DNA from 3 places in the Pseudoalteromonas sp. AWH4_217 genome. Region 3 is predicted to be linked to each of the others. Evidence: predicted binding sites of a transcription regulator. Region 3 holds the regulator's gene; each other region holds the start of a gene.
What was found. Region 3 encodes FliA, which starts transcription of late flagellar genes. Its sites were predicted from a motif close to CTAAAGNTNNNNNNNNNNNNGCCGATA; they were not measured.
Positions count from the first base shown of each region.

Region 1: the regulator FliA is predicted to act here: its motif matches at 6,199-6,225, upstream of ACXAH1_RS07285 (DUF3530 family protein).
Region 2: the regulator FliA is predicted to act here: its motif matches at 5,010-5,036, upstream of pomA (flagellar motor protein PomA).

Region 1 covers NZ_JBSWYM010000005.1:87,537-97,494, reverse strand. Annotated here, with positions in the region: gene ACXAH1_RS07310 (MmcQ/YjbR family DNA-binding protein) at 63-455, shown strand; gene ACXAH1_RS07305 (choice-of-anchor I family protein) at 597-2,432, shown strand; gene ACXAH1_RS07300 (ATP-dependent 6-phosphofructokinase) at 2,512-3,522, shown strand; gene nhaD (sodium:proton antiporter NhaD) at 3,502-4,959, opposite strand; gene ACXAH1_RS07290 (polyprenyl-phosphate transporter) at 5,180-6,121, opposite strand; gene ACXAH1_RS07285 (DUF3530 family protein) at 6,258-7,127, shown strand; gene djlA (co-chaperone DjlA) at 7,217-8,086, opposite strand; gene murU (N-acetylmuramate alpha-1-phosphate uridylyltransferase MurU) at 8,076-8,753, opposite strand; gene ACXAH1_RS07270 (aminoglycoside phosphotransferase family protein) at 8,750-9,778, opposite strand; gene lptD (LPS assembly protein LptD) at 9,876-9,958, shown strand, end outside.
Region 2 covers NZ_JBSWYM010000015.1:97,296-107,253, forward strand. Annotated here, with positions in the region: gene ACXAH1_RS18035 (magnesium transporter MgtE N-terminal domain-containing protein) at 1-570, opposite strand, end outside; gene ACXAH1_RS18040 (mechanosensitive ion channel family protein) at 582-1,436, opposite strand; gene dxs (1-deoxy-D-xylulose-5-phosphate synthase) at 1,646-3,505, opposite strand; gene ispA ((2E,6E)-farnesyl diphosphate synthase) at 3,717-4,604, opposite strand; gene xseB (exodeoxyribonuclease VII small subunit) at 4,608-4,853, opposite strand; gene pomA (flagellar motor protein PomA) at 5,095-5,862, shown strand; gene ACXAH1_RS18065 (flagellar motor protein MotB) at 5,865-6,797, shown strand; gene ACXAH1_RS18070 (hypothetical protein) at 6,972-7,496, shown strand; gene ACXAH1_RS18075 (hypothetical protein) at 7,945-8,829, opposite strand; gene ACXAH1_RS18080 (aromatic amino acid transport family protein) at 8,921-9,958, opposite strand, start outside.
Region 3 covers NZ_JBSWYM010000004.1:284,334-294,291, forward strand. Annotated here, with positions in the region: gene ACXAH1_RS06470 (chemotaxis protein CheA) at 1-1,866, opposite strand, end outside; gene ACXAH1_RS06475 (protein phosphatase CheZ) at 1,882-2,652, opposite strand; gene cheY (chemotaxis response regulator CheY) at 2,672-3,055, opposite strand; gene ACXAH1_RS06485 (RNA polymerase sigma factor FliA) at 3,099-3,833, opposite strand; gene ACXAH1_RS06490 (MinD/ParA family protein) at 3,836-4,696, opposite strand; gene flhF (flagellar biosynthesis protein FlhF) at 4,689-6,212, opposite strand; gene flhA (flagellar biosynthesis protein FlhA) at 6,233-8,329, opposite strand; gene flhB (flagellar biosynthesis protein FlhB) at 8,390-9,520, opposite strand; gene fliR (flagellar biosynthetic protein FliR) at 9,542-9,958, opposite strand, start outside.

The DNA.
Region 1 (9,958 bases), on a different contig from region 3:
AAAGCTGCTAAAATCAGCCCCATGTTGTGTTAATTTAATTTGTTATTTCAAGGACACGGGCTATGGATCAGAAATTCGTACATGAGTATTTACAGGCTAAGCCTGGGACCTTTATCACAAAACCGTTTGCACAGGACGTGGACGTTTACAAGGTGCAACACAAGATGTTTGCCACCTTATATGAAGGGAAAGAAGGTCAAATGGGTGAGAATGGTGAGCCAGTGTGGTGGCTTAACCTAAAGTGTGATCCAGACGAAGCGCTATTGTTGCGAGACAAATACGCATCAATCGTTCCTGGTTATCACATGAATAAACGATTATGGAACACCATCGTACTAGATGGCAGCATCCCGGAAGAAGAAATCAAACGCATGATTGATGATTCGTATCAGATTGTGGTTGATAACTTACCCAGCGCACAACGCGCAGAGCTAGATCGTCTCACTAACTCCTAAAGAGACCGTCTTGATTGGCTTCCCTCGCACTGAGTGCGAGGGCCATTTTACACGCCCTTCCCCAAAATCACACCATTGTCATTCTGATGTCAATTATCCCTGATTTAATTACAGTGATTTTCTCAACTCAGAATAAAGACAATGAAAAAAACACTGATCTCTTTAACTCTGCTTGGCTTGCTAAGCGGATGTAGCCTGGATGGCGATGACGGACAAGCAGGAACGCAAGGCGAACAAGGTATACAGGGCGAAGCCGGTAAAACAGGAGAGACCGGAGAAAAAGGCGCACAAGGCGAAACCGGTTCTCAGGGTCAGCAAGGAGAGACTGGCGTGACGATGACTGGTACGCTGTCTGCCCAATTAGTGGGCCGTGCCGTGCTCAATGTAGAGAGCCCTGAAGGGGCAGCAGAAATTGTCGCCTATCATGCCCCCAGCCAGCGTATCTTTGCATTGGACAGCTCTGGCGATAGCCCGAAAATCGCGGTGATCCCGACCACACAAATTGATGCTGCGAAACTTATTCAGGATAATGAGGGGGTCATCACAAACACCAATCTGGATGTCACTCAGACCATTGCAGTTAATGAGGTCGTCGCTGCAGACGCTAACAGCCTGGCAATCCATGGGGATATGCTCGCCGTAGCAATGGCTCGCGCCACCGGACAAACCGGTTTTGTGCTTGTTTATAATATCGCTGCTGAACAACCAAAGTTGCTGAAAACCGTTGAGGTAGGTTACCTGCCAGATATGGTTACCTTCAACCAGGATGGCAGCAAGATACTCGTCGCGAACGAAGGTGAACCAGCCGGAGACTATAGTGTGGACCCTCAAGGCAGCATCGCCATTATTGATATTAATGATGGTCAGGTTGCCGATCAGGCCACACTACTGGGTTTCGAAGCATATAATGACAAACAAGCTCAGTTACAGACACAAGGCGTAGTATTTGCCAACCCAACCGGACGCACCATCAAAGGGCAAGCAATCAATACCAGTGTTGCGATGGATCTGGAGCCAGAGTACGTTACCGTCAGCAAAGACAACCGCTATGCCTATGTCTCGCTACAAGAAAATAATGCGCTCGCCATTGTTGACCTAAGTGACAACTCACTAACTATAAAGGGTTTAGGTTACAAAGATTGGGGCAACTGGAGCATGGATGCATCGGATAAAGACGGAGGCATCAATCTGCGTAAATACCCGGGGCTCTACGGTATGTACCAGCCTGACTCCATCGCCGCCTACGATTGGCTGGGTGCCAACTTCATCGTGACCGCAAACGAAGGTGACGGGCGAGAGTACTTCTTCCCGGCAGCCAATGAAGCTGAATGTACAGCTAACGGTGGATTAGACTTTGATGAGGACGATGGTTGCCTGGCTTATACGGATGAAATTCGCGCCAAAGACCTCACCTTGGCCGGGAACTTTACCGGTGTAAACAACGACAACGATGACCTAGGTCGTCTCAAAGTGACCACAGTGATGGGCGACGAGGACAATGATGGTCAGTATGAGCGTCTGTATACCTACGGCGCTCGTTCTTTCTCAATCTGGGATCATCGCGGTACTCGCGTATTCGACTCGGGAGACGAGATAGTACGGATCACCACCGCATTACATGGTGAGCAGTTTAATAACGATGAAGATACCAATGAAGGCGACACTCGCTCAGATGCTAAGGGCGCAGAGCCCGAAGCACTGGCTTTAGGACAGATAGGTGAGCGCACTTATGCCTTTGTTGGACTAGAGCGTATGGGCAGTATTTTAGTCTATGACATCACCAATCCGTTTAATGTCACCTTTACCACCTACCTGATCAACCGGGGACTGGAAGAAGGCGCTGACATCTCGGGCGATCTGGCACCAGAAGGCATGGTCTTTGTCAGTGCTGAACACAGCCCGACAAATACACCTTTACTGATTGTTGGTAATGAAATTTCGGGCAGCATTGCCATCTGGTCACTCACCCAGAAATAAGTGCCTTATCTTGTACTGTGACTGCACAGTGCTGTACATTAATCTATGTGTATAGTTCAGTCACAGTACAAGGATCTTAATGACCAAAATTGCGTTACTCACCAGCGGGGGCGATGCACCCGGTATGAACGCCGCTGTCCGTGCCATAGTACATAGTTGCCAGCACCATCAATATGAGTGCATCGGTTTTTTCCATGGCTACAATGGCCTGCTAAACGATGAGTGGCAAACCCTGACACATCGTGATGTTAGCAACGTACTGCAGTTTGGTGGCACCCTGTTAAAAAGTGCGCGCTGTCCCGCAATGTGTACCCCAGACGGCCCAAAACAAGCGGCTAATACTCTCAGAAAACATCAAGTCGATGCACTGATAGTGATTGGTGGAGATGGCTCCTTCCGTGGGCTCGAAGCGATTAAAGCACACTGGCAAGGACTGGTAATCGGACTACCCGGCACCATAGATAACGACCTGGCAGGCTCAGATAACACAATCGGCTTTGCCACAGCGGTCACAACGGCCACTCATGCAATCGACAAGATCCGCGATACCGCGAACGCGTTTGAACGCGTGTTTATTGTCGAAGTAATGGGCAGGCACAGCGGACATATTGCTTTCAATGTCGGACTGGCGACGGGGGCTGAAGCCATTTTGTCGTTCGAGAATTGTGATCCCACACATACCGCACCACAACTGGCACAATTGATTGCTCAAATTCGGATTCAGCAGCAACACAACCATGAGAGTTTTGTCATAGTGTTAGCAGAAAATCTCTGGCCGGGCGGGCCTGAAGCCCTGAAAACACGGCTGTCCGAGCAAGCGGGTATTGATAGCGCAGTCTGTGTGCTTGGTCATATCCAGCGTGGTGGCAGCCCTGCCCCTGAAGACAGGCTGCTTGCTACCGAGTTAGGGTTAGCGGCCGTCAATGCCGTCGCCAATAACCGAGATCGGGTTATGATAGGGAAACAAGGAAACCAGATACAGGAGGTCCCCTTGTCGTATGCAATCAGCGCCGCCAAACCGGTTGATGGCCGCTGGGTTGAGGCACACAGTGATATCTTAACGGAGTATCTAATCAAACACCGTGAATAGCTCAGCATTGAGCCACAAGTGAACTAAAATACTCGCAGCGTATCCCAGTGCAATGACGGGCGTCCATTTCAGATGGCCAAAAAAGGTATAGTAGCCTCGCGCCTGTCCCATTAACGCCACACCCGCCGCGGAGCCGATGGAAAGCAAACTGCCGCCAACCCCGGCAGTTAGCGTGATGAGTAACCACTGACCATGCGACATGTCAGGCTGCATGGATAACACGGCAAACATCACAGGGATATTATCAACAACCGCAGACACAACACCTAAAAAGACATTGGCTGCCGTGGCAGACCATCCCCCATAGAGCAGCTCCGACATCAGGCTCAGATAGCCCAGAAAGCCCAGTCCACCAACACACATCACAATGCCATAGAAAAACAGCAAGGTATCCCATTCAGCCCGTGACACCTTCGCGAATACATCGAATGGCACCACATTACCCAGCGCCTTGAGACGCTCCTGATCACCGGCCTGCTCTGCTTCGGCCCGCTTGCGGTCGAGTGAGTTAGGCAAGGTAGTCCGCAAAAAATAGCCAAAAAACTGCAGATATCCAAGTCCCATCATCATGCCCAGCACGGGCGGCAGATGTAACAGGCTATGACAGGAGACCGCGGTGGCGATGGTGATCAGGAAAAGTACCATGATGCGCCGCGCGCCGCGCTTCAGCTCTACCACTTCATCACTGGCGGCTGGCTTTTTATTTTTTACAAATAAACTCATAATGAGCGCCGGCACCAGATAGTTTGCCAGCGCAGGGAAGAACAATGAGAAGAATTCAGCAAAATGGACAATACCAGCTTGCCAGACCATCAAGGTGGTAATGTCTCCAAACGGGCTGAAAGCGCCTCCTGCATTTGCCGCCACTACGATATTAATACAACTAAGGTTAATAAACTCCTTGTCACCCTGCCCCACTTTCATTGCCACTGCACACATTAATAAAGCTGTTGTCAGGTTGTCTGCAATCGGTGATATCACAAAGGCAAGAAACCCACTGAGCCAGAATAATGTGCGAAAGTTAAAGCCCCGGCGCACCATCCACACGCGCAAGGCATCGAATAGTCGCCGCTCTTCCATCGCATTGATGTAAGTCATTGCAACTAACAGAAACAACATTAACTCAGAGAACTCAAGTAGATTATGCCGAAAGGCATGCTCTGTCAGTTCGGGGATATCATTCATGACGTAGTAACCGCCAATCATCATCCAGATCAATCCGGCCGCCACCAGCACGGGCTTAGACTTACGCATGTGGAGCTTTTCTTCCAGCATGACCAGGATATACGCCAATACAAAAATGGCGATGCAGAACCAGCCCAGCATGGCTGAGGTAAGATCAACAGGTGTTGCAACGTGATTCGCCGCAGCCGCCATGGCTGCAGGATGGCAGAGCAGAGTAGCTAAGGCGAGCAGAACATAAAGCGAGTTTTTCATTAGTTATCAGGTCCGAAACGAGGTTAAAACGTGGTTAATTTTAGCGCGGCTACTTGATAGCATATTTTTCACACGATCTACATTCGACACAAGTCTAGACCCCACGTCTGATTGAGTTAATTAACGCCCGGCAGACAACAAAAACGGGTGTATGAACAGCGTCACACACCCGTATGATACGATGATGAAATTTTATCAGTTGACCAAAAAAACAGGTCGACTATGCGTCTCGGTTACTGATCCACTCAATGGCAAGGATCAGCACTAAGCCGGCAACGGCGAGCAACACACACCCCAGGACGTAAGGATCCTGCCCTGATATTTGGGCGAACTCAGCCGGCAATATATTTTGTTGAGTCAGAGGTTTTTCAATCCCTTTTGAATTGGTATACGTCGTCAGCACCTGTTTCCAGGGCCAAAGTAGATTCAAAGATCCCAGTAAAAAGCCACACAACAGCGCAAACGTCACTTGCTCAAAACGGCTTAGCAGCCAAGATAAGAGACGCGAAAACGCCATCAAACCAACCACACATCCACTCAGGAACAAGGCAATCAATAGTACCTCAACCTCATTGACCGCACTCAGTACATGACCATACATACCCAGCAGCAACAGAATAAAACTCCCTGAAATGCCTGGCAAAATCATCGCACAAATGGCTATGGCGCCTGCAGCAAAATAGTACCAGGTTTGTGGCACCGCTTCCGCGGGCGCCATAGAAGTTATAGCATACGCAATGGCTGCACCGGCGAGGCAGGCTGTCACCGTACGCCAGTCCCAACGGGAAACCTGCTTACCAACATGAATAAAAGACGCAATGATAAGACCAAAAAAGAATGACCAGACAAATAATTGGTGATGCTCGAGCAAGTAAGTAATGAGCTTAGCCAAAGAAGCGGCACTGGTTAGCAGGCCCGCAAATAACACCAGTAAAAAGGTACCGTCGATATGTCGCCACGCTGCCTGCAACCCGTCCGAGCGAAGCGTTTTGATGGCGTCCAGGTTGACACTTTTAATGGCGCCAAGCAAACGCGCATAAATACCGGTTATAAATGCGATGGTTCCGCCAGACACACCCGGCACCACATCGGCGGCCCCCATGCCAGCCCCTTTAAAAAACAACCAAATAAAATCACGTTTGGTTTCAGTCTTATTGCTCAAAGCCTTCTCCATTGTTTTTTTCCGGCACGAGTTTACCGAAATTTTATGACGCTGCACATAGCAGCAAACAGATTAAACTCAAGCTTTACAATAAATAGCCGATACAGATGCAATAGAGTCTTAAAGTGCATAAGCTATGTTTAAATATTCCCTGTTGTCACTCATAATCAGCCTCATAGCAGGCATTTGTTTTAGCGCTTTCAGCACGTTTTCACTGGCTGCAGAACTCCAGCCACCTCCCAGCAAATCGTCCTTATTTGATAGCGACTTGCGCTACTGGCTGAGCAGTGAAAAACTGCTGACTATCAAAGATGAAGAACAAGAAATAGCCGTGTTGTTTTCGGAATATATGGCCGCGCCAAAACGCGGTATTATCGTATTACTGCCGGGACTAGAACAAAGCCCTTTATACAATAACGGCTTAAGCTACTTACACCAGACACTCACGGACGATGGGTACGATACTTACACACTGCCAGTTCCAGACCTTACCGAGGGCAATGATATTACACAGGGCATGATGGACGGTGAACCCAATGAAGTTAAAAGCACTGCAATCCCGGTACTCAGTGAATTTGCACTGGACAATTACAAAGCCGCGCTAGTCGCCCGTTTTGAGGCACTCTATAAAACACTGGCACTGCGTCAGCAAGAACATATTGCGATTGTGGCATTTGGCAACAGTGCAGGACTTTTTGCGGAATATCTGGCGACCCTGCCCAGTATTCGCGTTGACGCCCTGATCACGGTCAGCGCGCAATTAGCCAATGCACAGCGCAACAGCCATTTACCTGCCAGTTTGTCTTTGGTTGCTCCCGCACTGCTGGATGTGTTCTATACCTTTGACAGTCCACTGGTGCTGGATACCATTGACGAGCGTAAACGCTGGGCCAGACGTAACAGTAAACTCGACTATCGTCAAAGAGAGCTGTTCGGTGAGCAGCACCAGCCAATGCAACATCAGCGACTACGCAAAGAACTTACGGGCTTTTTACGCCGTCTATAATCCGATGCTGAGCAGCTGCGTTTTTGTTTCAGTAGCTTATAAGCTGTGGCTGGTAATATTACTTTGGCTCTTTCGCCTAACAAGCGTATTTAGCTGCTGCGTTTTTGTTTCAGTAGCTCATAAGCTGATTGAATACTCTGACTCTTGCGCTTGGCAATTTCCATCATATGCTCAGGCAGGCCCTGAGAAACCAGTTTGTCAGGGTGATGTTGTGCCATCAGCTTGCGATAGGCACGCTTGATATCTTTGTCCGAAGCGCCATCACCCAGTCCCAATACTGCCAGCGCCTCACTGCGAGACACCATCGACTGCTGAGTTGCCCCGGAGGAGCTGCGTTGTTGTCTTTGCTGCCCCTGACTCTGCCGTTGCTGAGACTGCCACTGAGCACGCTGCTGTCGAAACCGGAATTCGGCCTGATAACGCTTAAGTAAAAAGCTAAACTGAGTCTGGGAAATCCCCAGATATTTACTCACCTCACGTAACAGAACCTGCTCCTGCTCCGAGACATGCCCGTCAGAAAAGGCCATTTGAATTTGGATTTCCAGAAACAACTGCAACAGGTCATAGCGTCTGGCAAAGGCTTCTCTGACCTCGCGGACCGAGTCTTTGATAGAAAAGTCGCTTTCCTTTCCTGCACGAAAAGCATGCTGTGCCTCGCGCCGGTCATCGCCGGCCAACCCCATCTCATCCATGAAGGCTGTCGCGGCACGGATATGGACCTCGCTGACTCTGCCATTTGATTTAGCAATATGTCCCATCACAGAAAAGCAGCTCGAAAAAAACAAAGCCTGGCGCTCACTGAGATCATCACCGTTCAAAAAGCCCTGAAACCCGCCTACCTTGTCGAAATCCTGTCTGAGGCTTTTATCGAATAAATGGCCCAGATAAAAGCCCAGTACCGCACCCAGCCATTTGCCAAATAAAAAACCAAACCCTGTGCCTAATAACTTACCCCACATGCACCTGCCCCACTGCTTTGTTGATCTGCTTTAAGCGCTCTGGAGTTCCTATGTCATGCCACTGTCCCAAAAAGAGCTCCGTTGAGACCTGCCCCTGCGCCAGCCCTTCTTTGAGCAATGGCCCCAGTGCTAAAAACTGTTCATTGACAGCGCTGAAAAAGTCTTTGTGATACAACCCAATACCAGCAAACGTATACGCCTGTGTGTCGGCGTTTAGGTGGGCAAGAGGAAAGTCTCCTTGTGGGTTGTGAGGTGGGTTTTCTACCAACACAAGGTGCGCCTCGCCTGGTAATAAATGCAGACGAGACAAATCATGCACAGCATAGTCTGTAAAAATATCACCATTAATCACGAGAAATACATCTTCGTCTTCACATAACAGAGGCAAGGCCCGAACGATCCCCCCTGCGGTTTCCAACCCGCCTTCAGGCTCTTCGGAATATTGAATGGACACGCCATACGCGCTGCCATCACCAAAATATTCACGTATCTTGTCACCCTGCCAGGCCAGATTGATCACAACACGGGTGATCCCAGCCTGCACCAGACGTATCAGATGGTGCTCCAGTAAGGGCTTTCCCGCTACTTCCAGCATAGGCTTTGGCATCATCGCCGTCAGTGGCATCATACGCTTGCCCCGGCCAGCGGCCAAAATCATTGCTTTCATTTACATTGTTCCAGCTTTGCTTTTACCAGAGGTATTATCTCGGATTGTACACAAGTTGCAAGCCACTGAAATGTATCAACACATTTTGCCGCGTCATAAATATATTGTAGTGTCGGCAGGATATTCTGTAAGTAACCAGGTTTGCCATCACGGAGATACAAGCGCGCAAATATCCCGGCCGCCTTGAGGTGTCGCTGTAACCCAGTCAGCGCGAATTGCTGCTGATAGTCTGTATAGCAGTTACTGGCAAGCAGCCCGGCCTTGTTGAGTACATCAAAACTGTACCGTTGCAGATGCTCAAACTGATCTTCTGGCAAGGTGTGATAACAATCCTTCAGTAACGAAACCGCATCGTAGCAAGCGGGCCCCTGAACAGCATCCTGATAGTCTATGACTACCCATTGCTGTTTGTGCCACATAATGTTTCGGCTGTGAAAGTCCCGGTGCATAGTCACTTGAGTCTGCTCAAGCATGGCAGAAGTCAGTGTTTCTTTCAAAGCGCACCACTGCTCCAGCCAAATCTCAGTAGTTTCATAACCCAGCCAATGAGTAAGTAGCCACTCACTAAAAATATCCAGTTCCATATCAATAAAAGCTGCATCATAAGGCTTCATATGGGGACTTTCTGGAAGACGAGCGATGTCAGGTAGCATCTCTATTAACGTCTCATAGTACCCTAGTGCGTCCTGATACGCGTTCAACCTGTCAGCCAAATGCTCAGTGCCCAAATCCTCTAACAGCACAAAACCAAGTGCACAATCTGCTGCCATGATTTGCGGTACACGCACAGCACCTTTACTGAACAACGCATTCAATTCCACAAATGCCTGAACGTTGCCAACCTCAGGCGCGACATCTAATAAAATTAATCTACTTTGCTCATGGGTGATGCGAAAATAGCGGCGAAAACTGGCATCTCCATCAAGGGCAGAAACCAGCTCCGGGACAGCATTATAATACTGATGCAAAAAGGCCGCTCTGGCTTGCGCGCGCAGCACAGCCTTGGGTGACAGGTTTTGGGTCATTTTTCTTACTATTTCCTATTCTTAACTACTGTAATTAACACGCTTTTCATTTATTATGTCTGGCTTGAAAATGAATTTCGGCAAACAAGGTTGATAAATGAGCAAAGCTTGGGGCCTTTTCGTGCTTCCCCTAATCAGTACAGCGACTTTTGCTAATTCGAACATTGATGGCCTTCAGTG
Region 2 (9,958 bases), on a different contig from region 3:
ACAGGGCACCTGTTTATCCATAAAGTCGGCAACAGGCTGCCCGCCAGAGCGACATAGGAGTTCATATATTGAGACCTGACCGACAATCTGACGTTGATAGTTAACCACGTAAAGTCGAGCCGGGCCTCGGTAGGCACGCTTTTTCAGGCGCAGCATGGCATCTTCTACAGACATTTTGTCATCCAGCGTCAGCACATCGGTTTCGACCCAGGCACCCACGGTGTAGTCAGGGTAGCTGATCAGCATCCGGCACATAGTTTGTTTTTTCAGTGGTAGCAGTGCCAGATAAGTATCTGTTGAGTGCTTTGCTACATGTCGCAAAATGGCTGCAATGTCTGTCAGATTAAGTAATTGTAGCCAGCGGGCCTGTTGTACTTGCTCCACGTTGGGCAGCAGCTGAGCGGTATAACTGGGGTGCATGGCCTTAAGCACAGCACCCACTTCGTGATCTTTCAGAGTGCACAGAATACTGGCGACAACCTCAGGAGCTTGCAATTCAAGCCGCCGGGCTGCTGCGCGCGGCTCTTGCTGCATAAAGTGTTGGGCGAGTTTAAGGTGTAAAGTCGACATACCCTGCCTTATTATTTGTGTTCGGTCGTCTGTGTGGTTGTGATGTGGCTATTGTGTTTGAGAAACACACTGGCAGGGATCAGCACACGTCCCTGATCTGATTCAATGACCAGCATGGTCGCCGTGATCTCAGTTAGCCTGCCACGCACGCCGGCGATGTCTATATCATCATTAATTCGGCAATGGCGCTGTGCCTGTCTGGCCGCAACTGTGTTCGCAATTATTTCCTGACTGCCGAGACCAAATGCCAGCGCGACGCCGAAACACAGCATGCCGGTAACGACGATAACCAGGTTGGTGACAAAGTGCACATTGATCCCCAGTTGTTCTACCCCTATTACTATGGCGGTAAAAAGAATAACAAAATGGGCAATGCGGGTGGCGGCTTCAGTGTGGGCAAAGCCAATAGAGTGCGCACTGGCTTTAATCATTGAACTGATAAGCCCTGCCAGCAAATAACCGGCAACCATGATCAGAATACCGGTGATCAGGTTTGGCAAGTAAGCAAAGAGCGCAGCGGCAGAGTCAGTAAATAAACTTAAGCCCAGGCTGGAGGTGGCAGCAGTGGCGAAAAACAGCAATGTCAGCCAAAAAACACTTCGGCAAATGACCTTTATATGTTGGGGAGAAAGCTGCGCTTGCCTGGGTTGCCGTGCCTTTTGCTGGATACTGGCTAGTGCCTTGTTGAGTACCCGCAGCAGCGTGAGTGTCAGTTTGCTGAGTAACCAGGCACAGGCCCAACCAAGCAGGAGTATGATGGCGGCAACGAAAAGTTGAGGAAGCAGACTAAAAAAGTAGTTTTGCAGCTGCTCAAAACCGATATGTGCGCCGTTTTGCCAGTCAAAAAGCGCAGAGCCATCAGCCATGACTGGTCCTGAATAAAGCAGTTAGAAAAGTTATCAACATCGCGATCCATCCGGTTTACCAACCTGGAAGTTGTCAATAATGAGAGCTGGTTGGTCTTTAAGTTACTGGTTAAAGTGTTGTATTGAAAACGGGGTTTGTCCAGCAAGTGATGGTGAAATAAAAAAGCCACTGTGAACACAGTGGCTTTAAAATCGCTGGCGGCGGCGTTTTACAATACCGCTTCGATTCGTTTTTGGATCCCGTCGGCATCCAGGCCCATTTCGGCATGCATCTCATCCTGAGTACCATGCTTGATGAACTCATCGGGAATGCCAAGGTGTAAAACTGGCTTGAGGATCTGCGCAGCTGCTAAGTGCTCACTGACGGCACTACCGGCACCGCCTGCGATGGCGTTATCTTCCAATGTCACTAGCAGGTCATGCTCGGCTGCCAGTTTTTCAACCATGTCGCCGTCTAGTGGTTTCACAAAACGCATATCAACCAAAGTTGCATCCAGCGCATCTGCGACTGGTTTTGCGTTATGTAACAAGGTACCAAAGTTAAGAATGGCGACCTTCTTACCTGAGCGCAGTTGGTTTGCCTTGCCTATTTCCAGCTCGGTCATCTGCGCCTCAATCTCTGCTTCACCGGCAGACCCTCTTGGGTAACGCACTGCGGCAGGTTGCTGCAGGCGGTGGCCAGTGTAAAGCATCTGACGGCATTCATTCAGGTCACTTGGGGCCATAATCACCATGTTGGGAATACAGCGCATAAAGCTCAGATCGTAAGCGCCCTGGTGTGTCTCACCATCGGCACCAACAATGCCAGCACGGTCAATGGCAAACAGCACCGGCAGATTTTGCAATGCGACATCGTGGATCAGCTGATCGTAACCCCGTTGCAAAAAGCTGGAGTAAATGGCCACGACCGGGTTCAGGCCTTCACAGGCAAAACCGGCACCTAAAGTCACGGCATGCTGCTCAGCAATTGCAACGTCAAAGTACTGGCTTGGATGCTCTTTTGAGAAGCGCACCATACCAGAACCCTCACGCATAGCCGGGGTAATGGCCATCAACTTGCCGTCTTGTTCTGCCATATCACACAGCCAGTCGCCAAAGACTTTCGAGAACGTTGGCGCGCTTGGCTTAGATTTAGGTAAGCTGTGTATGGATGGGTCGAATTTGGGTACGCCGTGATAGCCAATCGGGTCGGCTTCCGCAGGCTGATAACCTTTCCCTTTTTGGGTTTTTACGTGCAACAGCTGAGGACCTTTAAGGTTACGCATGTTTCTCAGCGTATCAACCAGCATATTGACATCATGACCATCGATGGGGCCGATGTAGTTAAAGCCCAATTCCTCGAAAAAGGTACCCGGTATTACCATACCCTTAAGGTGTTCTTCAACCTTGCTGGCCAGCTCTTTGACGGGTGGTACGCCCGAGAGTAGCTTTTTACCGCCTTCGCGGATATTGGTGTAAAAACTGCCTGACAGAATGCGCGCGAAGTGATTATTTAATGCGCCTACATTTTCGGAAATAGACATCTCATTGTCGTTGAGGATCACGAGCATATCTGATTTTACATCACCGGCGTGGTTCATCGCTTCAAAGGCCATGCCCGCGGTCATAGCACCATCGCCAATCACGGCAACCACTTTGCGCCCTTGCTGCTCTTTTTCTGCGGCAATGGCCATGGCCAGTGCTGCTGAAATTGAAGTACTTGAGTGGCCAACACTGAATGTGTCGTACTCGCTCTCTTCACGGAACGGGAAAGGGTGCAGACCGTCTTTTTGACGAATCGTATGCATTTTGTCACGGCGACCTGTGAGTATTTTATGCGGGTAAGCCTGATGGCCAACATCCCATACTAAACGGTCTTCGGGAGTATTGTAGACATAGTGCAGCGCCACAGTAAGCTCTACCGTTCCCAGACCTGAGGCAAGGTGACCACTACTTTGCGAGACTGAGTTTAACAGGTAATCACGTAGTTCATTACTGAACTCGGTCAGTTTGTGTTGCGGCAAAGTTCGCAGCTGATCGGGCTGCTCTATCAAAGCCATAAGGGGATACTTGCTGTTATCAAGACTCATATTGATTATGTTATCCTGGGCAGAGTTTGCTGACTTAGCTGTCATCATTGTCTGCCATTTAATTTATAAAATCTGTTTCTGGTGTTCAGCCATACTGGCAGGCCACTTATGACCGCTATTTTCGAGGTACATGCTGCAATGCACCACAGTATAACTGAACTAGTTATTAATTTAGCGACTTATCAGTCGATTGCTAGTCTGTTTGCATCGTTTAGTGGTCTCTGGAGATGATATAATCTGCCAGCAAAGCCAGAGTTTGTGTGTCCGCATCAATGTCTTGTAATGCCCGCTTTGCTTCATCAACCAGTGCTTGTGCTTTTTGCTTTGCGCCTGACAAACCCAGTAGTGCAGGATACGTAGATTTATTGTGTTCCAGATCAGAACCCTGCGGTTTGCCTAGCACCTCTGTATTGCCTTCTATATCCAGAATGTCGTCCTGAACCTGAAATGCCAGGCCAATATTTTTGCCATATTCACGTAATCGGGCAAGTGTGTGTGGCGACACATCGGGTGCACATAGCGCGCCGAGCTCAATGGCACAAGTGAGTAGCGCTCCCGTTTTTAAGCGGTGGATACGTTCAAGTTCATCCAGACTGACAGATTTGTCGGTTGCGGCTAAATCCAGCGCCTGACCTCCCACCATGCCTTGTAAGCCAGAAGCCTTTGCAAGTGTATTGATCATGGCAATCTGGTTCTTTGCCGGTACTGAGAATGCGTGTCCAGATAACAACTCAAATGCCAGCGTCTGCAATGCATCACCCGCCAAAATAGCCTGTGCTTCATCGAAGGCGATATGGCAGGTCGGTTTGCCGCGACGTAAGTCATCATCGTCCATTGCTGGTAAATCGTCGTGGACCAGTGAGTAGCTGTGAATACATTCAACCGCAGCGGCTGCAATATCCAGGTCACGAGGCGCTGCCCCAAAAATTTGACCTGTCGTGTAAACAAGAAACGGGCGTAATCGCTTGCCGCCATTACTAATACTGTAGCGTGCTGCAGCAATGGCTGTACCGTCACTGTCCAGTTCCTGTGTAAAGTAGGTGGCCACAGTTTTGTCTACCTGGGCTCTGGCTTGGGCAAGTTGTGCTTGTAAATCCACTGCTTATTGTTCCAGCTCGTCTGTAAACTCGTTCAGTGGGCTTTGTTCATCATTGCCCAGTAAAATTGCGACTTTCTGTTCTGCCTGCTGCAGCTTGTGTGAGGAAGCATTGGCCAACTTGATGCCCCGCTCAAACTGCTTGAGTGACTGTTCGAGGGTCAGTTCGCCGCGTTCCATGTCCTGTACTATGCCTTCAAGCTCGCCAACAGCTTCTTCAAAGCTCATGTTTTCTGGTTTTTTTGTCGCCATGTGCATTCTTCACTTTGAGCTAAATTAAAAAACGCCTAATTTTATGAGTATTACAGATTGAGGTCAAAGATCTCTCGGACTTTTTGCGTTATATAGTCTGCGGGGATTGCCAATGGCTTATGAATTCGCATTTTCAAGGCAATTTAATATAATTGAGTTAAGTTATTGCAAAACTGGCCGATAACTCTGTCGATAATAATAACTGCGTGATAGATAACGGGTAATTTCCTTTGGAGGGTGTGTGGATTTAGCAACCGTGATTGGGATCTTAGGGGCCATTGGCTTGATTGTGATGTCCATGGTACTTAGTAGTGATGGCCAGATTGCCATGTTTTACAACACTCCATCAGTGGTTATTGTGTTTGGTGGCTCGATATTTATCGTGCTTTCCAACTTTACCATGAGCCAGTTTTTTGGCATCGGTAAGGTGGCCGGTAAGGCCTTTATGTTTAAACTTGAAACACCTGAAGAGTTAATTGAAAAAGCTGTTGAACTGGCTGATTCAGCACGTAAAGGTGGATTTCTGGCGTTAGAAGAAGCGGAGATCCCTAACTCTTTTATGCGCAAGGGTGTAGATATGCTGGTGGATGGCCACGATGCCGATGTCGTCCGGGCAACATTGCAAAAAGACATTGCACTGACCTCTACTCGACATGAGATGGGTGCCGGGTTGTTTAAGTCTCTGGCGGATATCGCTCCGGCAATGGGTATGATAGGGACCCTGATTGGTCTGGTAGCTATGTTATCGAACATGGATGATCCTAAGGCAATCGGACCTGCTATGGCCGTAGCACTATTGACCACTCTATACGGTGCGTTTTTAGCGAACGTAGTCGCCATTCCTATTCAGGTAAAACTGGAGCTGCGCAAAGACGAGGAAGAGCGTAATCAGCGATTGATCCTGGATGCTATTTTGGGCATACAGGATGGGCAAAACCCGAAAGTGATTGAAGGTATACTGAAAAATTATCTGCCTGAGTCTAAACGGGGTGGTGAGGCCGAGGAGTAGTTATGTCGGACGAGAACGAATGCAAATGTCCCCCCCCAGGCTTACCTGCCTGGATGGGGACCTTTGCCGATCTGATGTCGCTGCTGATGTGCTTCTTCGTTCTGCTGCTGGCGTTTTCGGAAATGGATGTACTGAAGTTTAAGCAAATAGCAGGCTCGATGAAGTTTGCGTTTGGTGTACAGAACAAAATTGAAGTAAAAGACATTCCCAAAGGTACCAGCGTGATTGCGATGGAGTTCACGCCGGGTAAACCCGAGCCGACACCAATAGAAACGATTCAACAGCAAACTGTTGAGATGACTCAGCAAATGCTTGAATTTCAGGCTGGGGATGAAAGCTCGGCGGGTGGTCGACAAGAACAAAGGGGCAACAAGCGTGGTGGTGAATCTTCCAGTACGGCCCAAGAGCAGTCCATGACTCAGGCAATAGCAGCTGCGGAGCAAGAGCAAGTAAACGAGTTGGTGAAAAAAATCGCCCAACAGCTTGAAAAACAAATCATGGATGGTGCTATTGAACTTGAATCACTTGGTCAGCAGATCATCATACGTATTCAGGAAAACGGCTCTTTTCCATCGGGCAGTGCATTCTTACAACCTAAATTCAAGCCTGTGATCCAGGACATTGCGCAGTTACTCAAAGATGTACCCGGCGAAATAACGGTGTCCGGGCACACAGACGATTTTCAGTTTTCAAATGAGCTTTACAGCAATAACTGGGATCTGTCTGCGACCCGCGCGGTTGCGGTTGCAACTGAAATGCAAACTGTACCTGGGTTTGATAAAAATCGCATGGTGGTGGTTGGTCACGCAGATACCCGGCCACTGGTCCCCAACGAAACGGATGTAGATCGACGACGTAATCGCCGGGTGGAAATATCGATTATGCAAGGCAAAGCCAAAGAATCCGACCCAATAAATGTGCGTGGAAACAACTAGAAGTATTGCGTGGTACCGATTCTTGGGCTAGGCTATTCAGCGGATTTTAATCTAATAATGTTAATGGAGAAAACAATGCTAAATAAATACGCGTATATGCCGGGTTCCAATGGTGGTGGTGCTGACGAAGGTGATGAACAGCCAAAGTAATGGCAGTAAGGTTATAATCTGATAATGACGAGTATCGATATTCTTGGGCCCCACGTCCCGGTTATTCACAATACACTGATAGCGATCATTGATAGCCAGATGATTTTGGTGTCGATAGCCGTTGTATTGTTCTATTTTTTAAAGGACAGACAAGCGTTAAGATACTCGTTACTTTGCCTCGTTTTCTTTATCAATGGTTATTTAACCTACGACCTAATTTTGAGTGTCGATGGTGGGAAAGTCTACCGTTACATTTACTGGGCAGCGATGGATGTACTCTTTATCGCCATAGTTGCCTACTGGGCACTTAAAGACAAAATGTATATGTGGCAGAGTATCATCTGTCAACTTGTGGTTATCCCCGCCCCCTTATTACAACTTTTCAGGCTCGTTGATCGCCATCTGATGGATCTCAGCTACTCAGGTTACCTGTACATGACGGTATTACCTTTGGTTAATTATGCAACCGTATTCTTATGCTTTGTGCCGCTTATCTATGTGTTAGGTAAAAATAGAAAAACCAACAAAGTCACCGAAGAAACCAGCTAACTCTGGGCTCGTCAGGACCCTTGTGTGTTGCATAGCACTCCACAGTTCATATTGATACTTGATGCGTCTTTGAATATAACTGGGCCTCAACTGATTTCATTTCTGATACCAATTTGCGCAATTACATAACCTGTTATTAGGCATAAGAAGCTGGTCGATAACGTTACTCATAGTTATACCAATTTCACTTCATACCTGTTCTATTTGAAGGAGCGAATATGACGCTAACGGCGTTAAAAATTTCTCATTTATAACAACTAAATAGCAAAATTTTTGCCTTGTTATCGACCCCATTTTCTCGCCTCAAAATAGAACACTTAATTAAGCACATTGGTATTACACGTTTGCTGATGCATCTAGTTTCAGACATGCCACACAATAACGTCAGAACCTGTCTCTAAAGTACAGGTTCTAAATAGATGTTTTTACACAGATAGCGATTAACACATTACTTGATGTCGATCTGAGTAATACTCAGTTCGGCATCATCGTTGTCTATTGCGAGTGTGCCGGAGACCTTAACGGCTGTTTTGTTACCCGAGCTATCAGGCAACGCCACGCTGGTTGTACCAAACTGGCACGACTCTAGTTTATCAGTGGTTGTGAGTGCCACGCTTAAGCAGTGTGTCGTTGCATTATCTCCGGTTCCCTGAGTCTCACAGAAGCTGGGATTTAACGTAGCCAGCTGGCTTTGTGCAACCTGTGAGAGTGAATAAGACAGAGCAAATCCATCTTGGGTGCAGTTCATTGTTACCGGGTTCTGGTTGCTTTCTGGCGTGCCTAACGTAAAGCGGTTTTCATCTTTATCACGGTACCAGATAGTGATGTCGCTAGCGGGGGGGGTTAATGTGGTCTGTGCAGGAGAGCCTTGACTGCGCCAGTCATCAAGAGACTCCAACTCCGGTAAAGCACCAGTAAATGTAATGGCAGGGCTGTAATAATATAATTCGCCCTGATTTACTGAGCCACTATCTTCACCTATCCATGTCTGGGCACCGCTTGAGCCAAATATGTCGGCTGCTAACAAACACAGTGTTTCATCCGAACTGAGTTGGTGAGAAGCATTTAATGAAAACTTGTCTGCATACATGAGTAGCTGCGGCTTTGACTGCAACCGTGCTCCTTCAATTTGCCAGAAAACTGCGGTGCGCTCAAATTCGTTGAGCGAGCGTTGCGCGCTAAAATCGTTGCCGCAACTTTGTACGGCGGAATTTGTATCCGACGACCCATTGTCACTTGACGAATTTGGATCCGCTTTTAACGGCTCACTGTTTTCTCCGCCACAGGCAATAAGCAAAACGGTTGGAAGAATGAGGGGGATGAGGTGTTTCATGCGGTCCTTCTTAACTACGGCTGGGAATATCTTAGTACGGACATTATATCGCCAGCCACAGTTAAATCGAGGCAAAAAGTGTGGTTATTTGTTAAAGCGCCGGGATCACACCCAGCATTTGCAGACATTGTGCAGAAATGATCAGCACACCACATAAACCCGCACAAATCAGCCCAACATTGCCACCAACTACCTGATAGCCGCCAGTTGGCTGGTTGTAGCCTTCGGTCTGATGCGTTTTACGCTGTTGCCACACCATAGTAACGGGAAGGAAAATAGCGAGCACAACGAGTGCGATAGCGGCATAGCCCAGTGCCATGATAAACCCCTGCGGGTAAAACAGTGCAAAGCCAAGAGGAGGCAAGAAGGTAATCAGTGCAGTGATCACTCGCTCAGATACGGTATTGCGTTTTTTAAAGGCGTCTGCAAAAAAATCGAACAGACCCAGGCTGACGCCCAGAAATGACGTTGCCAGCGCAAGGTCGGCAAACAGGGTAACAAACGTACTTACTTGCGGACTGTGGGCAATATTAGAAATGCTGGCAACGAAGCCAGGCAAGCCTTCACTGTTGAGCAAGGCGCTCTGCGCCATTACGCCCTGACTGAGCAACTGCCAGCCGATATAAATCACTAAGGGCAATGAGGCCCCGACTATCATCACTTTTCTTAAAGTGCGTATATCCAGCCCTACGTATTTAACGATGGAAGGAATAGAGCCATGAAAACCAAATGACGTAAAGATAACGGGTAGTGCAGAGATGATCAGTCCTTGTTCTACCGGCATATCTAATAAGTGCTGCCCGCGCACATAGGGAGTCAGAACAAAAAACAAACTGGCCAAAACAACTATCTTGATTGCAAACAGAACACGGTTGAGTTTATCAACTGTACTGGTGCCCAGAGTGACGATTGTTGCAACAAGTACGGCCAGCAACACTGAGCCTGCCTGAGGTGCTATCTCCATATTGGTTAAGGCTGTAAGTTTTTCTTGTAGCTGAGCGCCTCCACCCGCGATATAGGCTGCACACAAGGCATAGAATAGGAAGACCATGGAGAAATTAGCAATATACTGACCTTTCTTGCCTAAAATGCGCTTGGCTAACGTGTTTAAGGTCGCTTCTTTACTGGC
Region 3 (9,958 bases):
TGTTTGCTGACCGATCATAACCATTAAGGTTGGCAAGATTGCCAATGTCAGAGGCACTTTGATTTCAAGGATAGTGCCCACGCCCAACTCTGACTGGATATTAACAGAACCATTGAGCTGAGTGATCTTGGTTTTGACCACATCCATACCTACACCTCGACCAGAGATGTCGGAAATTTGTTCTTTGGTTGAGAAACCTGGTGCGAAAATGAGGTTATATGCCTCGTTATCTGATAAGCGGCTTGCCTGATCAGAATCAATTACACCTTTGCTGATAGCGATTTTCTTCAGCTTCTCAGGGTCCATACCTGCACCATCGTCACGGATGGTCAACAGAATGTGATCGCCCTCCTGAGATGCAGATAGCGTCACTGTACCGGTTCTTGATTTACCAGCGGCTTCACGCACGTCTGGCATTTCAATACCATGATCCACTGAGTTTCGAACCAAGTGAACCAAGGGATCCGCAAGGGCTTCAACCAGGTTTTTATCCAGATCGGTATCTTCCCCCTCCAATACCAGGCTAATGTCTTTCTTAAGACTACGAGCCAAATCACGAACAACCCTGGGGAAGCGACCAAATACTTTCTTAATTGGCTGCATCCGGGTCTTCATGACAGCACCCTGAAGGTCTGCTGTAACCACATCCAGGTTTGAAATGGCCTTGCCCATTGCTTCGCTGTTGGAGTTATTGGCCAAACTAACCAAGCGGTTACGCACTAACACTAACTCACCGACCATATTCATGATCTCATCCAGGCGTTTGGTATCTACCCGAACTGTGGTTTCAGCTTGCGCGGCAGGTTTTTTCGCTACGGCTTTATTATCTGCTGCCGGCTTAGCCTCTGTTGCGGGTTTTGCAGCTGGCGCCTTGGCTGCTGGCGCTGGCGCCGGTTTAGCTACAGGTGCTGCTGGCTTGGGTTCTGGCTTAGGCGGCGCTTTTGCGGCTTCTTTAGGCGCTGCTACATCTGTCTCTGTCGACTTTGGCGCTTGCCCCTTGCCATGTAGCTCATCCAGTAGGGCTTCAAATTCGTCGTCATTGATTTCGTCATCGTCACCACCACCCGACGCAGGTGCCTTTTCAGCGGCTGCAGGTTGTTCTGGTGCCGGTGCAGGTGCTGCTGAAGCAGGTGTTGCGCCAAATTGTCCAACTCCGTGTAGCTCGTCTAACAAACTGTCGAATTCGTCGTCGGTTATATCACCATCATCGCTGCTCGATGAGCTTGGTGCCGCGCTCGGTTTAGCCGGTTCTTGTGAAGCTGCTGACGGGCCATTTCCTGAACCGTGTAGTTCGTCCAGCAAACTCTCAAATTCTTCCTCGGAGATTTCATCAATGCTGTCAGAGCTTTCACCAGAAGACTCGCTTACTGGATCGGATGGTGCATCAAAAAGCACATCGTCTGCACTGGGTGTCGCGACAACTGGCTCTGGCTCTGGCTCTGCTGCGGCAGGGGCTGCAATCACCTCATCTTCAGATTCAGGCTGGCTAAGTTGGTGTAATACTTCCAATAAATGGGGGTCCGCCGGCTCGGGTTGCTCGCGGTTTTGGATACACGAGAACATTTCATTGATAGTGTCCAGTGATTGTAAAATCACATCCATCAACTCAGCCGTAACGTGACGCTGCCCTTGGCGTAGGACATCAAACACATTTTCCGCACCATGACAGGCGTCCACCAGTTCGGTCATGCTTAAAAAGCCTGCCCCCCCTTTGACTGTATGGAAGCCTCGGAAAATGGCATTTAACAGCTCTTTATCTTCCGGGTTATTTTCTAGTTCGACAAGCTGCTCTGATAACTGTTCGAGTATTTCCCCAGCTTCAACAAGAAAGTCTTGTAAGATATCTTCATCGACTTCAAAGCTCATTCGCATACTCTCCTATTAGAAGCCCAAACTCGACAACAGGTCATCAACTTCGTCCTGCCCGGATACGACATCATCTCGAGACTCAGCGTCCATTATTGGACCCTCTGGACCTGACAACTCATCAGCAACGGGGGTGGCTTTAGTTTGTGACTGCGGCTGGGCTGCAGTTTGTTGACTTTCATCTGCAGTACCGAATACAGTCAACAAGTGAATAAGGCTGTCTTCAACTTCACGAACCAGCTCTATGACACGCCGGATCACCTGTCCGGTTAAATCTTGATAATCTTGCGCCATCAGTACATTGGTCATCAGATTTTGTAACTCATCTGTACGGCCTCTTGAGGATTGCATAAAACTGTCAAGATCATGACATAAAGACTTGAACTCTCCGAGCTGGATATCCCGGCTCATTAGTCTGTCCCAGGTGGGCTTAATTTCAGAGAGTTCATCGGCAAGTTCTTGGGCTAAGGGAAGACTCGCTTCTACGGCATCCATGGTTTTATTAGCAGCGCTTTCTGTCATCTCCATGACATAATTGAGGCGCTGCTTGGCATCTGGAATGGCTTCTGTCGTGAGGTCTGCTAATCGGGTATCTAACTCAAAGTTTTTCAACGACTCATGAAGTTGTCGAGTCAGTTTACCCACTTCAGCGAATAGCTCTGATTGTTCTTTGTTGGTGGCCTCAATTAATATCTCATCAGCCTTTTCCTGCTCACCTTGTTCAAGGTATTCAACGAGCAGTTTAGCCTGTTCCAGAGTTATCTGTGGCACAGAAGATGTTGACATAAGCCTACCCTTATCAATACTAGCCTAAACGTTCGAACACTTTTTCTAGTTTGGTTTTCAGGGTTCCTGCCGTAAACGGTTTAACAATGTAACCATTAACTCCAGCCTGGGCAGCGGCAACGATTTGTTCTTTTTTCGCTTCTGCTGTAACCATGAGTACTGGGATGTGTTTAAGCTTGTCATCAGCACGAATTGCACGTAGCAAATCGATACCTTGCATGCCCGGCATATTCCAGTCAGTTACGACAAAGTCGAAGTCCTGATTTTGCAACATTGGAAGTGCCGTACTGCCATCATCAGCCTCTTGAACATTGGTAAAGCCTAAGTCTCTTAGCAGGTTTTTGATTATTCTTCTCATCGTAGAGAAATCATCAACCACGAGAATTTTCATGTTCTTATCCAAAACTTCCTCCGGTGAGGTTTGAACCTATATTGTAAAACTTACTCTAATTGATCCAGTCATTGATCTTTGCACGAAGCTTGATCATTGCTTGACCGTGAATCTGACTCACTCGAGATTCGCTGACCTCTAAGATCGCGCCAATCTCTTTTAAATTCATCTCGTCGTTGTAATACAAAGACAACACCAAGGCATCACGCTCAGGTAAAGTCTTGATAGCATTGACTAACGACTCGTTAAAGCGCTCATTTTTAACATTATTGAATGGTTTGTCTAGCGCAAAATCGTTGCCTGCGGGAGAAATTACGTCTTCGTCGACCCCCAAGTCTTCGATACCGATAACTTTACTCGCATTCACATCATGTAAAATATGATGGTACTCATCCAGCGTAATATCAAGTTTTTCAGCGATTTCAGTATCTTTTGGTTCCCGCCCAAGCTGAGATTCTAACTCAGCAATGGCTTCTGCTACCATCCGGCCGTTTTTGTGAACAGAGCGCGGAGCCCAATCACCACGGCGGATCTCGTCGATCATTGCGCCACGAATTCGGATACCTGCAAACGTTTCAAAGCTTGCCCCTTTGCTTGCATCAAAGTTTTTACAGGCTTCGATTAGCCCTATCATGCCAGACTGCACGAGATCGTCTAACTGAACACTGGCTGGTAACCTAGCTAATAAATGACAGGCCACTTTTTTTACCAATGGCGTATGACGTTCAACCACCTTATGAAGGTGGTCCGTCGTTTTATATCCCGCCATGCGGTTGACCGGTGAAGCCATCGTTAACCGTTTACCAGTTGCTCAATAAAGAATTCCAAATGACCTGATGGTTGATGGGGGATGGGCCACTTGACAGCTTTGCTTGCCAGACCTCTGAATGCCACGGCAGCAGGTGAATTGGGGAAAAGCTCAACGATGGTTTTTTGACGTCGCGAAGACTTACGCATATTTTCATCAAAGGGTATCGTTGCAACCAGTTCTAAAGCAACATCTAAAAACCGGTCGGTGACTTTGGATAATTTAGCGAAGAGTTCTTGCCCTTCTCTTAAACTGCGTACCATATTGGCCACAATTTTAAACTTATATACACCATGTTCGCGGCTTAAAACTTTAATCAGCGCATAAGCATCGGTGATTGAGGTGGGTTCATCACACACCACCACTAAAACGTCCTGAGCAGCTCGGGAAAAGCTCAAAACCATATCTGAAATACCTGCTGCGGTATCGACAATTAAAATGTCGAATTCGCTACTGAGCTCGCTGAATGCACGAATTAGGCCTGCGTGCTCGGCAGGTGTTAACTCTACCATACTCTGCGAGCCAGATGTCGCCGGGACGATGCGGATGCCAGCAGGTCCCTCAACCAGGATTTCGTCTAGTTCACATTCGCCAGACAATACATGAGATAAATTTTTCTCTACCCTTAAACCCAACATGACATCACAATTGGCCAGACCTAAGTCAGCATCAAGCACCAAGACCCGATTACCCTGCTGTCCTAACGCAATGGCAGTGTTAAGGGATACATTGGTTTTACCTACACCACCTTTACCACCAGTCACTGCGATTACTTTTACACTGTGGTTATTTTTTTGGTTCATTCTCCGCAGGCCACTTGCTTGATCTAAAACTGTATTAATCATACATTCCTACTGTCTGGGACGCCACTGGTACACGTCGCGAATGTTGTGCTTTTGTTCTCTTTAAATACAATTGCTCAGCCTTTTTGACTAACTTCTGAGCGTTTGCCACGCGAATGTCTTCAGGCACTCGCTGACCATTGGTAAGATACCCTATTGGCAGACGATTTTGAATCGCTATGCTAATAATCTCACCTAAACTTAGACTTTCATCAAGTTTTGTAAAAATACAACCACTTAAATTGACTTTTTTGAAGTGGTTTACTGTCTCTTGCAGTACATGCATTTGTGCTGTTGCACTTAATACCAGGTAGCTGCGAATGTCAACACGGCTGCTGCGCATCAAAGTGTTTAACTGCTCGGTTAAACGCAGGTCGCGCTGACTCATTCCTGCCGTGTCTATTAATATTAGACGCTTATTGCGTAAATGATAAAGAACCTCAGCAAGTTCATTGGCATCTTTTACTTGCTTGACAGGACAGCCGATGATCCGACCATAGGTTGCCAATTGCTCATAAGCACCAATACGATAAGTATCTGTGGTGATCAATGCCACATTGTCAGCACCATATTTTTGGGCGCCCAGTGCTGCCAATTTTGCAACGGTAGTCGTTTTACCTACTCCTGTTGGTCCAACCATCGCGTACACACCACCCTGACGCAGGATATCGTTGTTGGTTGTATGCATCTGATTGACGACCATATTAAGCAGCGCATTCCATGCTTCTTTACGAGAAACATCATCCGGAATAAAACAGGCCATCTGCTCAGCCACTTCAGCACCGATCCCCATGCCTTTCAGGCGTTCAACCAGGCAAGCACGAGTTGGATCTCGACGTGCCATTTCCTGAGTCATCAGCCCTGACAGCTGAAACTCGAGTAGCTGGCGGATTGCGTTCATTTCATCGCGCATAGAGGACATTTCGTCATCGTTGGCTGTTTTCTGCACCGCAGGTTCGTCACCAAACCCTTGTTCCAGATCATCACCAAACTCCCAGGAGGTACTCTCTTCACGCGCGTCAAAACTATGACTTGGAGCCTCATAACGCGGCTGTCGAGCTGCCTGAGGCATAGCCTTAGCCGGGGCTTCGCTGCGTTGTTGAGGCTGAAACATATCATCTGTGTTGATACCAGATTGAGAAAACATCGAAGCAAGCTCAGGCGACTTAGGACGAGGGGCTTGGCGCTCAAGTAAAGCTTCGAGACTATCTGCAACTTGTGCCTGCTTTTGTGGCTCGGCACGACGAGGCTGTGGACGGACCATTCTGGCAGCCTGGTTGTAGCCTTGCTGCGCGCTTTGCTGAGGCGCAGCCTGACGAGGGGCAGCTTGCGCTACTGGCTGTTGAGGTGCCGCCTGAGGCTGAGGCGCAGGCGTGCGGTCATTATCAACTGCGGCAACGATCTCTACACCGTCAGCCAGCTTCTTGTTTGACATAATTACCGCATCCGCACCAAGCTCTTCTTTCACTTCTTTCAAAGCGGTACGCATATCTTTTGCAAAAAAACGTTTAATTTTCATGGTCAGCCCCTTCTAGTCCTCTACTGTCCAACTGAGCTCACTATCTTAATTTGTCTTTCATCCGGTACTTCCTGATATGACATGACTCTGAGTCCCGGGATGGTGTGTTTTACAAATCGTGACAGCACACTTCTTAACATACCTGAGGTTAATAAGATGGACGGCTCGCCGAGCATTTCTTGCGTTTGATGGGCTTCTCTTAATGAACCTTGAAGCCGCTCTGCAAGGCCTGGCTCTATGCCTGCCCCCTCATCACCTGCGTTCTGAAGTGACTTATGCAACATCTGTTCCAACTCGGGCGCCAATGTTATGACAGGGATTTCATCAGCCCCGCCAACCGCATCCTGCACTATGAGTCGGCGTAGTGAGATACGTACAGCAGCCGTTAATACATCAGGGTCCTGACTGCGAGGCCCATATTCAACCAGAGTCTGAACAATAGAGCGCATATCACGAATTGCGACCCCTTCGTTTAACAAGTTTTGTAGCACTTTTACTACGGTTGTCAGTGGTAATATATCCGGCACCAGACCTTCGACCAGGCGAGGGTGACTCTTAGCCAGCATATCCAACAGATTCTGAACTTCCTCATGGCCCAGCAGTAAAGACGCATTATTAGTCAGCAGCTGGCTGATATGTGTGGCGACTACTGTGGCTGCATCCACAACTGTATAGCCCAGAGAATGAGCCTCATCTTTTTGTTCAGGTTTGATCCACACAGCTTCCAGGCCGAAAGCCGGATCTTTAGTGGCAACGCCATTAATTGGACCAAACACCTGACCCGGGTTAATCGCGAGCTCATCACCATGTTTCAGTTCGCCGTCTCCTGAACCTACGCCCATCAAGGTAATACGGTAAGCGTTCGGGTCCAGCTCCAGGTTGTCACGGATATGTACTGGAGGCACAAGGAAGCCAAGCTCCTGTGACAGCTTCTTACGCACCCCTTTAATGCGATTCAACAGCTCGCCCCCCTGTGATTGATCAACCAAGGGGATCAGGCGGTAGCCGACTTCCAGACCAATCACATCAACCGGCTGTACATCATCCCAGCCAAGCTCTTTTTGTTCCTGCTGCTGAGCAGCAACCGCGCCACCTTTTGAGTCCTCGGCTTGCTGTTCTTGTGCTTTAAGTTTTTGCTGGTGTGAATAATAAGCCAGATAGCCAATGAGTGCGCCCAAGCCCAGGAATGCAACATGAGGCATACCAGGTACTAATCCCATGACAATCAGGATCCCTGCTGCGATAGACAAGGATTTCTCGTTGCCCAGCTGCTGGGTCATTTGCTCGCCCATGTTGTGTGATTCGTTCTGACGGGTTACAACAATCGCTGTACCAATTGACAACAATAACGAAGGAAGCTGAGCGACAAGACCATCACCTATCGTCAGTAAGGTATAGACTTCCATGGCTCTGCCAAAGCTCAGGTCATGCTGCACCATGCCCACAAACAGACCGCCAATGATGTTAATCGCCAGGATTACAATCCCCGCTATCGCATCGCCTTTTACGAACTTACTGGCACCATCCATTGAACCGTAAAAGTCTGCTTCACGCGTTACTTCTTCACGTCTTGCTCTGGCTTCATCTGCCGAAATAAAGCCGGCATTCAGGTCTGCGTCAATTGCCATTTGTTTACCGGGCATCGCGTCCAGGGTAAAACGGGCTGATACTTCGGAGATACGGCCAGCACCTTTGGTGATTACCACAAAGTTGATGATGATAAGGATCAGGAAGACCACCAGACCAACCGCGTAGTTACCGCCGATTACAACGGAGCCAAACGCTTCGATCACTTTACCAGCTGCGTCTCCGCCGTTATGACCTTCCAGCAGGACTACCCGGGTACTGGCTACGTTAAGTGCCAATCGCAAAATTGTTGCGATAAGCAATACTGAAGGAAACATGCCAAATTCAAGCGGCTTCATGGTGTAGACCGTAACGAGCAGTACCACCAATGCCAGGGCAATATTGAATGAAAACAAGATATCAAGCAGGAAAGGTGGCATAGGTAACACCACCATGCCCAAAGCAGCCAATACCAACACTGGGGTACCAACACCTTTGGCGTACTCTTTTTTATCTCGATTAATCTGCTGTAAAACCGCTTTAAAATCCATAACTTACAAACCACAAATTATTGACGCAGTTACATTAAAGCAAGTTTGATACCAATTAGCTTAGTGTTTTAGTTCGTCTGGAATGGGGAGGTCTTTTTTAAGGGCGACAGGCCGCTTACCCCGCCCTTTGTTGAACTTTTTCAACTGGAATACGTAAGCCAGTACCTGTGCAACAGCGGTGAAGAGTTGCTGTGGAATTTGATCACCCACTTCAGTCGTATGGTACAGAGATCGCGTCAAAACAGGTGACTCGACAATCGGGACTTCATTACCTTTGGCTATTTTACGGATCTGCATGGCCAGCTCATCCACCCCTTTAGCGATAACCATAGGTGCACCCGCTTTTTCGGTGTCGTACTTGAGCGCCACAGAATAGTGGGTCGGGTTGGTTACAACCACATCAGCATCAGGTACTTCCTGCATCATCCGTCGCTGTGACATCTCGCGCTGTGTACGCCGAATACGGGCTTTGATCTGAGGGTCACCTTCCGAGTTCTTATATTCGTCTTTTACTTCCTGAAGCGTCATCTTCAGCTGTTTGTGATGGTTGTAGCTCTGATAAGGCGCGTCGATTGCAGAAATAATGACCATAGTGCAGCTCAGCGCGAGAAACATCCAGGCCAAAATTTCCAGTGAGTGCAGAATGCTGCCAGGGATTTGCTCGATACTCAGATGCAAGATCTCGTAGAAGAATACCTTGATCAGTAAGATTGCAAACCCGGCTACCAACACAAATTTGAGGATTGACTTAACCAGCTCTACAGCTGCCTGAGGCCCAAACATACGTTTAATGCCTTTCATAGGTGACATTTTGCTCGGCTTAGGTGCTGCAGCCTGCCAGCTGAAATTAAAACCACCTAGCAATGTATTGCCAATGATCCCGGCAACCATGATGATTAAAACGAACATACTGAGCGGAAAAACGATCTCGGAAAATGCATCCCCCCAGACAGAAAACATTTTAGTAGTGTCGTAAGTTTCATTGCGATTCAGTGTAAACATGCGGCCCATCATGTTATACAGGCCTTTGGCAATGTCTGGTCCGTACAGTAATAACGAAACGGCAGAAAAAATAAGCACGAATGTCGTCCCCAGCTCTTTTGAGCGGGCCACTTGCCCTTTCTTACGGGCATCTGCAATTTTTTTGTCTGTGGGTTCTTCCGTGCGTTCCTGACCAGAATCTTCTGCCATCTTTTCGCTCCCGGTACTTGATTACACCGTGCAACCGATCAGGTTACACATTAGTTCTGTCATTTTCAGCCACTGAAACTCGTACTGAATAATAAAGTTGCCCATCGTTGCCCAGATAATCAACAAGCCCGACACCATAGTAAACGCAAATCCCACAGAGAAAATATTCATCTGCGGCGCAGCGCGGGTCATTATGCCAAATGACAGGTTAATCAGTAGCATGGCCGTTAAAGGAGCCAAAGACAGCGCAAGCGCTGTAGCAAACAGCCAGCTACCCCAGGTAACTATCAGCCAGTAGTTATCAACCACCCACCAACTGCCATCGATAGGCCAAGTCTGAAAACTATAGACCACCATGTTGATCATCATCAGATGACCATTGAAGACAAAAAACAATAACGTCGCCAGGATCAGATAGAATTGACCTACGGCGGGTAC